Cellvibrio sp. PSBB006: one gene and its partner. The protein of the gene in region 1 interacts with the protein of each later gene in a pairwise test. Links are inferred from orthologs where the notes say so. Each region holds a gene or a part of one and is shown on either strand. Other genes may lie near its edges.

The links.
Region 2: the proteins of rlmB (region 1) and CBR65_RS16655 interact in binary tests that used the Escherichia coli proteins (3 or more experiments, as listed by UniProt). The link is inferred for Cellvibrio sp. PSBB006 from one-to-one orthologs.

Annotation. Positions count from the first base shown.
Region 1 is NZ_CP021382.1:2,432,522-2,437,091, forward strand. The notes cover bases 714-3,539. They hold rlmB (23S rRNA (guanosine(2251)-2'-O)-methyltransferase RlmB), read right to left. Parts: upstream 2,589-3,539; coding sequence 1,839-2,588; downstream 714-1,838. Other genes in these bases: CBR65_RS10105 (nitrate regulatory protein), read right to left, coding at 714-1,494; CBR65_RS10110 (DUF3012 domain-containing protein), read right to left, coding at 1,657-1,821; rnr (ribonuclease R), read right to left, coding at 2,692-3,539. Outside these bases: more of CBR65_RS10105, read right to left, coding at 196-713; more of rnr, read right to left, coding at 3,540-4,570. UniProt on the Escherichia coli protein: Specifically methylates the ribose of guanosine 2251 in 23S rRNA.
Region 2 is NZ_CP021382.1:4,007,091-4,011,769, forward strand. What follows is about bases 1,137-4,071. They hold CBR65_RS16655 (NAD(P)H-hydrate dehydratase), read left to right. Parts: upstream 1,137-1,812; coding sequence 1,813-3,330; downstream 3,331-4,071. Other genes in these bases: CBR65_RS16650 (DUF1631 family protein), read right to left, coding at 1,137-1,616; tsaE (tRNA (adenosine(37)-N6)-threonylcarbamoyltransferase complex ATPase subunit type 1 TsaE), read left to right, coding at 3,364-3,837; traF (conjugal transfer protein TraF), read right to left, coding at 3,834-4,071. Outside these bases: more of CBR65_RS16650, read right to left, coding at 1-1,136; more of traF, read right to left, coding at 4,072-4,679. UniProt on the Escherichia coli protein: Bifunctional enzyme that catalyzes the epimerization of the S- and R-forms of NAD(P)HX and the dehydration of the S-form of NAD(P)HX at the expense of ADP, which is converted to AMP.

The DNA of each region.
Region 1 (4,570 bases):
TTTAATTCTGCTGACTTTCAGAATTTCCGAATCCTTGACTTGAATATTGCAGAATGCATACCAAGTTTTTAAAAACCAAAAAAATCATTTAAAAACAATTAGTTAAACATAAACATCGCGCTTATCTTCGCCCTTAAAGATGCACCAGCAGTGCGCAAAAAACAGAAAATTTGCACAGGTTGCGCGCACAACAAACTAGATGATGGGAATGTTAACTTGACGCTTTTCCTGTAGCAGATCCGCAACATTCAGAATTGCTTCAGCCACATCCGCCATACGGCGACTCTGGTCCATAGCCGATTGCCGCAACATCTTGTATGCCTGCTCTTCCGTTAGGCCGCGATGCATCATCAATATGCCTTTCGCACGCTCAATCTGTTTGCGCTCATGCAATGCCCGCTTCGCTGCCAACAATTCATCACTCACCGATTGCAGGCGTTGCGCCTGCGCCTGTACAAGATCAAAGAGCGAGTGACTGAGTTGAGGGCTCATGTCTTCCACGCTCAGTTTTTGCGAATGTGCAACGGCACCGAATCCCATCATGGATGAATCCAACAGTACCGCCATAGGAACTAACGGCGGCGTTTCGGCTTTATTAAAAGCAGCAAGAAAATCTTTGTGACTGTGCAAATCCGCGCGGGCCTCGACGATCTTGTACGCGGAAAGCTGCACCAACGCATCGGCCAATTGATTCTCAATCAATTTCATTTCATCGATTCGCTGCGTTGCTAATTCAAACCAGAGCTCACCCAGTTCCGAGGGCACCGGTTGGACTTCATTGGCTTTACGCCCAACCTGGCGCAGGGTTTTAAGCTCCGCACACAAGCGCGAATCCGTAAGTTGACGCCAGGCGATAAGCGCCTTGGCCGGCGCAAACTGGGTAAAGATATCGAAGCAACGCTCCTGGGCATCCAGCAGGTACACCATGCGCTGCTGTTCCTCCTGCGTGAAAAAACCCGCCGTGAAACCCATAGCGCCGGCTGCCCGCTCCTGCCCGGATAATTCCTTGCCTTGCATAAAGTTAAACATGGCAACCAACAGGCTGGTGACTTCAGGATCGGCGGCGGTATCGGCGGCTTCAAATACAATGGCGAGCAAACCGGCAATCAAGCGGCTAAAGGCCGTCGTTGCTTCGCGGGACGACAACTGGACAGCCCGAATCCGTTCACGCAAGCGCGGCAGTGTTTCAAAACCGTGCAACACGGATGCAATGCGGCTGAATAAACGGACGCTGCCAGCGTGTTGATCGAGACGGGAAAACTGGTTGCGCAACGTCTTTTCCGCACGGGAAGATTCGCTCACCTGATGCTGTAACACCTGGCTGAAACGCACCCCGGACGAACCAAGATAGACGTTGGATGCACCGCGTTCCCGCTGCAAACTGTGGATCAACTCACTCAACCCGGTAACCAACTCACAGGTAGTGCGCAGCTGCTCCAGGGCATCAATCTCGCAATGCTTGGCGGCCAACAGAAAGTCTTGTGCGGATTTCATGGCGTTTGCCTCGGATGTTAATGAAATGTGCGAGGCAAAACTTGTTCCAGATTGGTTTGATGAAGAGCACGACCAACCGTAGGCCGAATTAGCCGCACCGCGGCGTAATCCGACAGGTTGTTGGGATTGTGGATGGGAGCGATGTAAAAAAGAGGGGTGCGGTTATTTGAAGAGGCAGTGGCTTGCGTAATCCCTGGCTTCGTTCATGGTCCATTCGCCATTGGGTTTGGTCTTCATTTTTTTACACCATTCGGGGCTGCCGACTTCCGGCGCACAACCCGTAACCAAACCGAGCAACAGACTCAAGGCGATAATCTTTTTACGCATAGGCTTCCTTAATGATACTAAGACTTCTGTTGACGTTGACGCACAGCCTCGAATAAACAAACGCCGGTCGCGACCGATACGTTCAAGCTGCTGACCGTCCCCGCCATGGGAATGTTCATCAGATGGTCGCAGGTTTCCTGGGTCAGGCGTCGCAAACCGTCACCTTCCGCGCCCATTAAAATACCGATAGGACCAGTCAGGTTGGACTGGTAAACCGACAGGTCTGCTTCGCCGGCCGCACCGAATAACCACACACCGGCTTCCTGCAGTTTTTTCAGGGTGCGGGCGAGATTGGTTACCGGAACAAAAGGCAGGACTTCTGCCGCACCACAAGCGACCTTGCGTGCGACCGGATTCAAACCGGCAGACTTATCCTTGGGTGCAATAACCGCATGGACACCAGCGGCTTCTGCGGTACGCATGCACGCGCCGAGATTATGCGGGTCGGTCACACCGTCCAGGATCAATAGAAAGGCCGGTTCGGACAGATTGTCCAGCATTCGAAATAAAAAAGCTTCGTCATGGTTCTCACCCGGCGTACAACGTGCAACCACGCCCTGATGGTTTTCCTCATCCACTAATTCGTCAAGGCGAGTGCGATTAACATACTGAATGTGAATGTCATTGTTCTGTGCCGCGCTGGCAATCTTTTGCAGGCGCTGGTCATTACGCCCCTGTAACAAAAACAATTCCTGTACACGCTGGGGTGCACTTTTCAACAGGGCCTGAACCGCGTGCAGGCCGTAAATCAATTCGTTATCTTTCAATGTAAGCCTCAAAAAAACCAAACTGTAAAGCCACCGCTGATAACAATCGGTGGGTTATTCATCTGTTTGCTGATCACTGCACAGGATCACTTCCGTTTGCGCCCTACTTCTCCTTCTTAAATTTAGCCAGCGCTTTTTTAACGCCAGCTGTCGCGGACGAAAGAATTGACTTGCCTTTAGCTGGCGCACTTGCTTGAGCCGCAGGAACTGATTCTGTCTTCGTCTTGCGCCGAGCTTTTTTATCTTGATTGCCATCCGTCACTCCAGCTGTTGAGTCCGTGCGGGTACGGCGGCTTTTGGTCGGTGCAACATCAACTTGTGTCGACTTTGCACTGGCGCTGCCTGCCGTGGATTTTTTCTTGCCGGCCTTGGTCGACCCTGTTGCTGTCTCTACCTTGGCCTGTCTGGATTTGGCTTTGGTTGGAGCAACACGAGGCTCTTGCGCTTTTTTGCCTTTCGCTGACTTGGTCGTCGCTTTGCTGCGCTTGGCGGGTTTTTCTGCTGTTTTGGTTTTGCTCGATTTTGCACGATGCGCCACAACAGATTCCAGCTCAAAATCTATCTTGCGATTGTCGAGGTCAACACGCACGACACGCACCACCAGTTCATCGCCCAAGCCGAAGACTTTGCGCGTGCGCTCACCTACCAGCCGATGTTGTGCGGCTTCAAAGCGATAGTAATCATGCGGCAAGGCAGTGACGTGAATAAGCCCTTCGACATACAGTTCTTTTAATTCGATAAACAAACCAAACCCGGTCACCGCGCTGACAATGCCGGGGAATACCGAACCAACCTGATCGCGCAGGAATTCACATTTGAGCCAGCTCACCACATCGCGTGTTGCTTCATCGGCGCGCCGCTCAGTCATGGAACAGTGCTCGCCCAGCCCGGCCATATCGGCGGGCGAATAGGGGTAGATAGCGCGCTGCTTCAGGAGGCTGGCACCGTCAACGCGCTGCACCTGTTTCGAGGGCAGCTCACTGCGAATGACCGAACGAATCGCACGGTGTACTAACAGATCAGGGTAACGGCGAATCGGCGAGGTGAAATGTGTGTAGGCCTCATAGCCCAGACCAAAGTGGCCGAGGTTTTCCACCTGATACATCGCCTGGCGCAGACTGCGCAACATTACGGTTTGGATCATGTTGCTGTCTGAACGATTCTGGATTTGCTCCATCAAGGCCTGGTAATCCAGCGAAGTTGGCGCATCGCCACCCGCAAGCGATAAGCCCAACTCACCCAAAAATTCACGCAGATTAGTCAGCTTTTGTTCGGTAGGGCCTTCGTGCACCCGATACACGCCGGTCAGATTGTGCTTTTGTAGAAACTTGGCTGCACACACATTGGCGCAGAGCATACATTCTTCAATTAACTTATGCGCATCATTACGACGCACCGGTACGATGCGTTCGATCTTGCGCTCATCATTGAAAACAATGCGCGTCTCTACCGTTTCAAAATCGATCGCACCACGGTCATCGCGCGCTTCGCGCAGGCACTTATATAAGTCATGCAGACGATGCAATTGCGGCAACACCGCGCGGAACTGCTGACGCAGTGGATATTGATCATCATCCGGATGCGCCAGGATCTCGCCCACCTGCGTATAGGTCAGGCGTGCGTGGGAGTGCATCACCCCTTCATAAAATTGATAACCGGAAATCTTGCCCGCATCGGTGATGGTCATCTCGCATACCATACACAAGCGGTCTACCTGTGGGTTGAGCGAACACAGGCCATTGGACAAGGCCTCGGGCAGCATGGGCACGACGAAGTCGGGGAAATAAACAGAGTTACCGCGCAGACAGGCTTCTTTATCCAGAGCGCTGTCGATATGTACATAATGCGAAACATCAGCAATCGCGACATACAAACGCCAACCGCCTTTGCGCCGCTCACATAACACCGCGTCATCAAAGTCGCGCGCATCTTCGCCGTCAATGGTAACGAACGGGAGGTGGCGCACATCGACACGATGCAGC
Region 2 (4,679 bases), 1.6 Mb from region 1 along the record:
CAGCGCAAGGCCGGTTTATCCGGCTCAATAATTTCTACCCAGGCACCGACGTTCAAGGTATTAACCAACTCCGTTGCCGCTTGTTCACGCGCTAACTGTTCGGCGGCGAGTGCGGCTTTTTTCTCTGCCTTGCGTTGTGTTGCGGCAGCCTGTTCCGCGAGCGTTCGCTGGTGTTTTTCTGCGGCCAGCCTGCGTGCTTCGGCCAGGGCTTTCTCTGCCGCCGCCTGTTTTTCCGCCGCCACTTGTGCTTGCTGGCGCTCGGCTTCCTGGCGATATTGTTCAGCGTGTTTGTCGCCCAGGGCAATCAGTTGTTTCAGCGCACTGACGATAACCTCATCCACCGGGACGGCTTTCAGTTTGTGTGCAACACCGGTTGATAAACACAACGAAAAATCTTTCAGATTTTTGACGGTCACTTTGCGCCCGGAACGATCTACAAACAAGAGTTGATCCACATCCGGCAGCTTCAATGCCAGCTTGCAACGCAGTGGTTGGCCATCCTCACCGTACAGCACAATCCAGTCACCGGTTTCAATCGTTTGCGCTTGTTGGAGTACGGCACTGGTCACGCGCGTGTGATTGTCGGTGTAGCCTTCCGGGTAGGCAAAGGCGCCGACGGTGCTACATTCCAGCGGCTTTTTCTGAATCGCCAGCATCAGGTGTTGGCCGAGGTTATCGACAAAATCCTGATAGTGGTCGCCAGTGTCGCGTTGTTGATGTAGATGCAGATTGCGTTCCAGTTCGTTCAGCAGTTGCGGAATGTCGCGGTAGAGTTGTTGCTCATCCACGTCGTCACCGGTACAAAAAACCGTGCCGAGAATTGGCAGGTTGCGTTGCCAGGCTTTCCAGAAGGGCGCCTGAGCGCCGTCATTGATCAGGCAATGTTGCAGCGTGCTTTTCAGGATCGGCAATTGCTCAACCAGTGCGGTGGGCAGAGTCTTCCCTGCCAGAGAACGATTAAGCAAATCCAGCACCTGACATTCGGCGGCCAATAACCGCAGATGGGCGACTTCGGTTTCACACAAGCGCGTCTCCAGCATACGCGCGCGCTTGTCTTCGGCATCGGTCCATTGGCGAAACTGTTTTATGGCTGCAAGTAGCGCCGGTTCGGTGGTGTCCTGTCGAACCGCCTCGACCAGCTGCTGGCATTTTTCCAAAAACTGTTGGTGGGGCTTGGCGTCGCGCGGGTACCAGGTGTAACCCTGTTGACTCACCTCGCTCAGAAGCTGGCGCACGGGCTGTTGCGCGTTGCTGTAAAGCGTGTCGTCCTGTGCGATAGCACGGATCAACGGCAGGGCCATCTTGTTCAGTTCCTGTTGCAGCGTGTTGTCCAGACCGCTGAACAGGGTGTGTACCAGTTTGTCGGCCACCATCACACGCAACAATAAGGCGGGTGCAAGGGCGAGCTGATGCACGGCAAGCAGTGCCGGTAATTGCTTGGCTAACGATTCGGCGGGATTTATCGCTGGCTGAATCAGCGCGATGGCGTGGGGCAGGTCATTGCACAGCGTTAATCCGGGCGCCTGCGGTAAAGTAAGCGCCGCCGTGTCGAACAGGGATTGCAGTTGCGCTGCATCACCCTTGAGCAGGTCTTGAAGATTGAAGGTCGTAGGCATAACTCTCGCTGCTGAAAGGCAAATAACGCCTTGTGAATATAGTGAATGGATGGCCGCATTGCGAATATTTGGTGGTGAGCAAAGTGGCGTAATTCTGAGATTTCCAGAGTGGGTACCAAGTTGCGTATAATCCGCCCACTTTTTCCCGACGGCTCATTTTTTCGGAAACGACCGCCGCTTACGCACCGAGACCACCATGATATTAACCACCCTCGATAAGACGCCTTTTCCTTCGACGCTCTACAGCGCTGCCGAGGTCCGCGCACTGGATCAGGCCGCTATTGCTGCCGGTACCCCCGGTATCCAGTTGATGAAGCGCGCCGGTCGCGCCGTCTTTGATGTGGTACAGCAGACCTACCCCGACGTGAGTTTGTTGACGGTGTACTGTGGCGCCGGTAATAACGCAGGCGATGGTTATGTGGTAGCTGCCCTGGCGGCCCAGCGGCGTTTGCCGGTGCAGGTGATCCAGGTCGGCGCCCTCGACAAACTGGCCGGTGATGCCCGTCTGGCTTATGACTTTGCCTGTCAGGAGGGCGTGGCCATTACACCGTTTGAGCAGGCTGCTGTTCCCGTAGAAGGCGTTGTCGTGGACGCACTCCTGGGCATCGGTTTGACTGGCGTTGTGCGCGCCCCTTTTGAACAAGCGATCAACCAGATTAATAGTTGTGGTTTGCCGGTTGTCGCGGTGGATCTTCCATCCGGGCTGAATGCTGATAACGGTGCGGTACATGGTTGTGCCGTCAAGGCGGATGTAACGGTGACCTTTATCGGCACCAAGCGCGGCCTGTTGACCGGACGGGGTCCGGCGTTCTGCGGGAAAGTGGTGCTGGCAGCGCTCGCGGTGCCGGCGGATATCCTGCAAACCCAGACTGGATCGGCAGAGCAACTGGAATTAACCGCTTTGTTAAACACGCTCGCCCCCCGCGCGGCGGATGCGCATAAAGGCGACTTCGGCCATGTGATGGTCATCGGTGGCGACACCGGTTATGGCGGTGCCGCACTGATGGCTGCAGAAGCAGCCGCGCGCACCGGTGCGGGCTTGGTCAGTATCGCCACCCGCCCGGAACATATTCCCGCCATTCTGGCGCGCCGCCCCGAGGTCATGGCCTGCGGTGTGGTATCCGGGCAGGAGCTGGAGCCTTGGTTAGCGCGCCCCACTGTACTGGTGGTTGGACCCGGTCTGGGACGTTCGCCCTGGTCAGAGCAGATGTTGCAGCAAGCGGTGAAAAGCGGTTTGCCACTGGTGCTGGACGCCGATGCGCTGAATATTCTTGCCGCTGGCCGGGTAGTGCCGGAAAACACCCGTCGTGATAGCTGGTTGCTTACCCCCCATCCCGGCGAAGCGGCGCGCTTGTTAGGTATGAATACTGCCGATATCCAGCAGGATCGCTTTGCTTCCGTCAAGGCGATACAAAAACGCTATGGTGGTGCCGTAATCCTCAAGGGTGCTGGCAGTCTGGTTGCGGCAGAGGCAGGCAGTATCGGGGTGGTAACGGCGGGCAATCCCGGCATGGCTACGGGTGGTATGGGCGATGTGCTGAGCGGTATCCTCGGAGGTTTGATCGCCCAGGGAATGACAGTGGCGGACGCCGCGCGCCTGGGTGCATGCCTGCATGCTACGGCGGCAGACCTGGCGGCGGATGAAGTCGGGCAGCGCGGTTTGCTGGCCACGGATTTGATTCCCTACCTGTGCCAACTGCTCAGCGATCATTAATGCTCTGCGCGACGCGATGAGGCAATCCCCGGCGTGAACGAATCCATCAACAAAACCTGGTACATCGATAACGAAACCGACATGGTCGCCTTGGGTGAGCAATGGGGGCATGCCCTCGCCGCTGAGCCCGGCGCGGCTACCGTATTTCTGGTGGGTGATCTGGGCGCGGGCAAGACTACCTTATCGCGCGGCATCCTGCGGGCATTCGGCCACACCGGCGCGGTGAAGAGTCCGACTTATACCTTGGTGGAAGCCTATGAATTCCCGGCGCGGACGGTGTATCACTTCGACCTCTATCGCTTGGGCGATCCGGAGGAGCTGGAATACATGGGAATTCGCGATTACTTTGATGAACGCAGTATTTGCCTAATTGAATGGCCTGCGCGCGGAGCCGGGGTGCTGCCGGCGCCGGATTGGCAGATTGAGGTCAAGGTGGAGGGGCTTGGGCGGCGCATCGGCATCCGCGCCCTGACGCCAGTGGGCGAAGCCTTGTTGCAGCGACTCTAGAACGCCCAGCCAAATTGCAAGCTACCCGCTTCATATTCACTGCTGGTGGCATAGCCCAACTCGAACACTGCCCGACCCCATTGATAACCGATGCCGGCAGACGCCACGCTGGAACGGAAGTTGGTTTGATCTTCCCGATAGCCCGCCCGTAACGCCAGGCGTTTGAAGGCGATGTATTCGATCCCCAGACTTAAATCCTTTGACGGTGCTTCATTGGCCAGCGGTGTGGATTCACGCAGGTCAAAGTCCACTCCGATGGTCAACACATCGGTCACATAGGCAAAACCCAGGCGCGCGCGGGGTTTGAGCTGAATGATTTGTGCGGGCAGAGGCTCGCCGGTTTCCGGATCAATTTGGGGCGTGGTGCTGAACTCCTTGGCGATCACATCTTTCACCGCGACGCTCAGGCGGTAATGATCTTCAATCAGTGCGGCGATACCCACATCGGCATTCACGGTGATGTGGGTTTTCTGTGAATCCGAGAAGCGCCTTTCGCCATCGTCACTGCTGGTGATGCCGCTGCTGACATCAACGGTATCGCGATAGGCGTCCACGCGTTGCAACTTGGGGGTGATGCCGAAGGAAATATCGTGGCCATCAACGTCGAACTCTTTGGCCACGGACACGCCCCATTCAGCGATAGTCAAGGCACTGACATCGCCGCTGGAGGTTAGCTCATCCACCGGATCGCGCAGGTTGCCGTTCTCGTCGAGCAACGCCGGGTTGACACTGCCAATGTCGCCGCCCGCGGCGACTGCGTCCATGGCTTCAATATATTGATTCAACAATTCCCTATCGGCTTCATCGATGTCTGCACGCCCGGCACCCAGTGCGCGCACGCC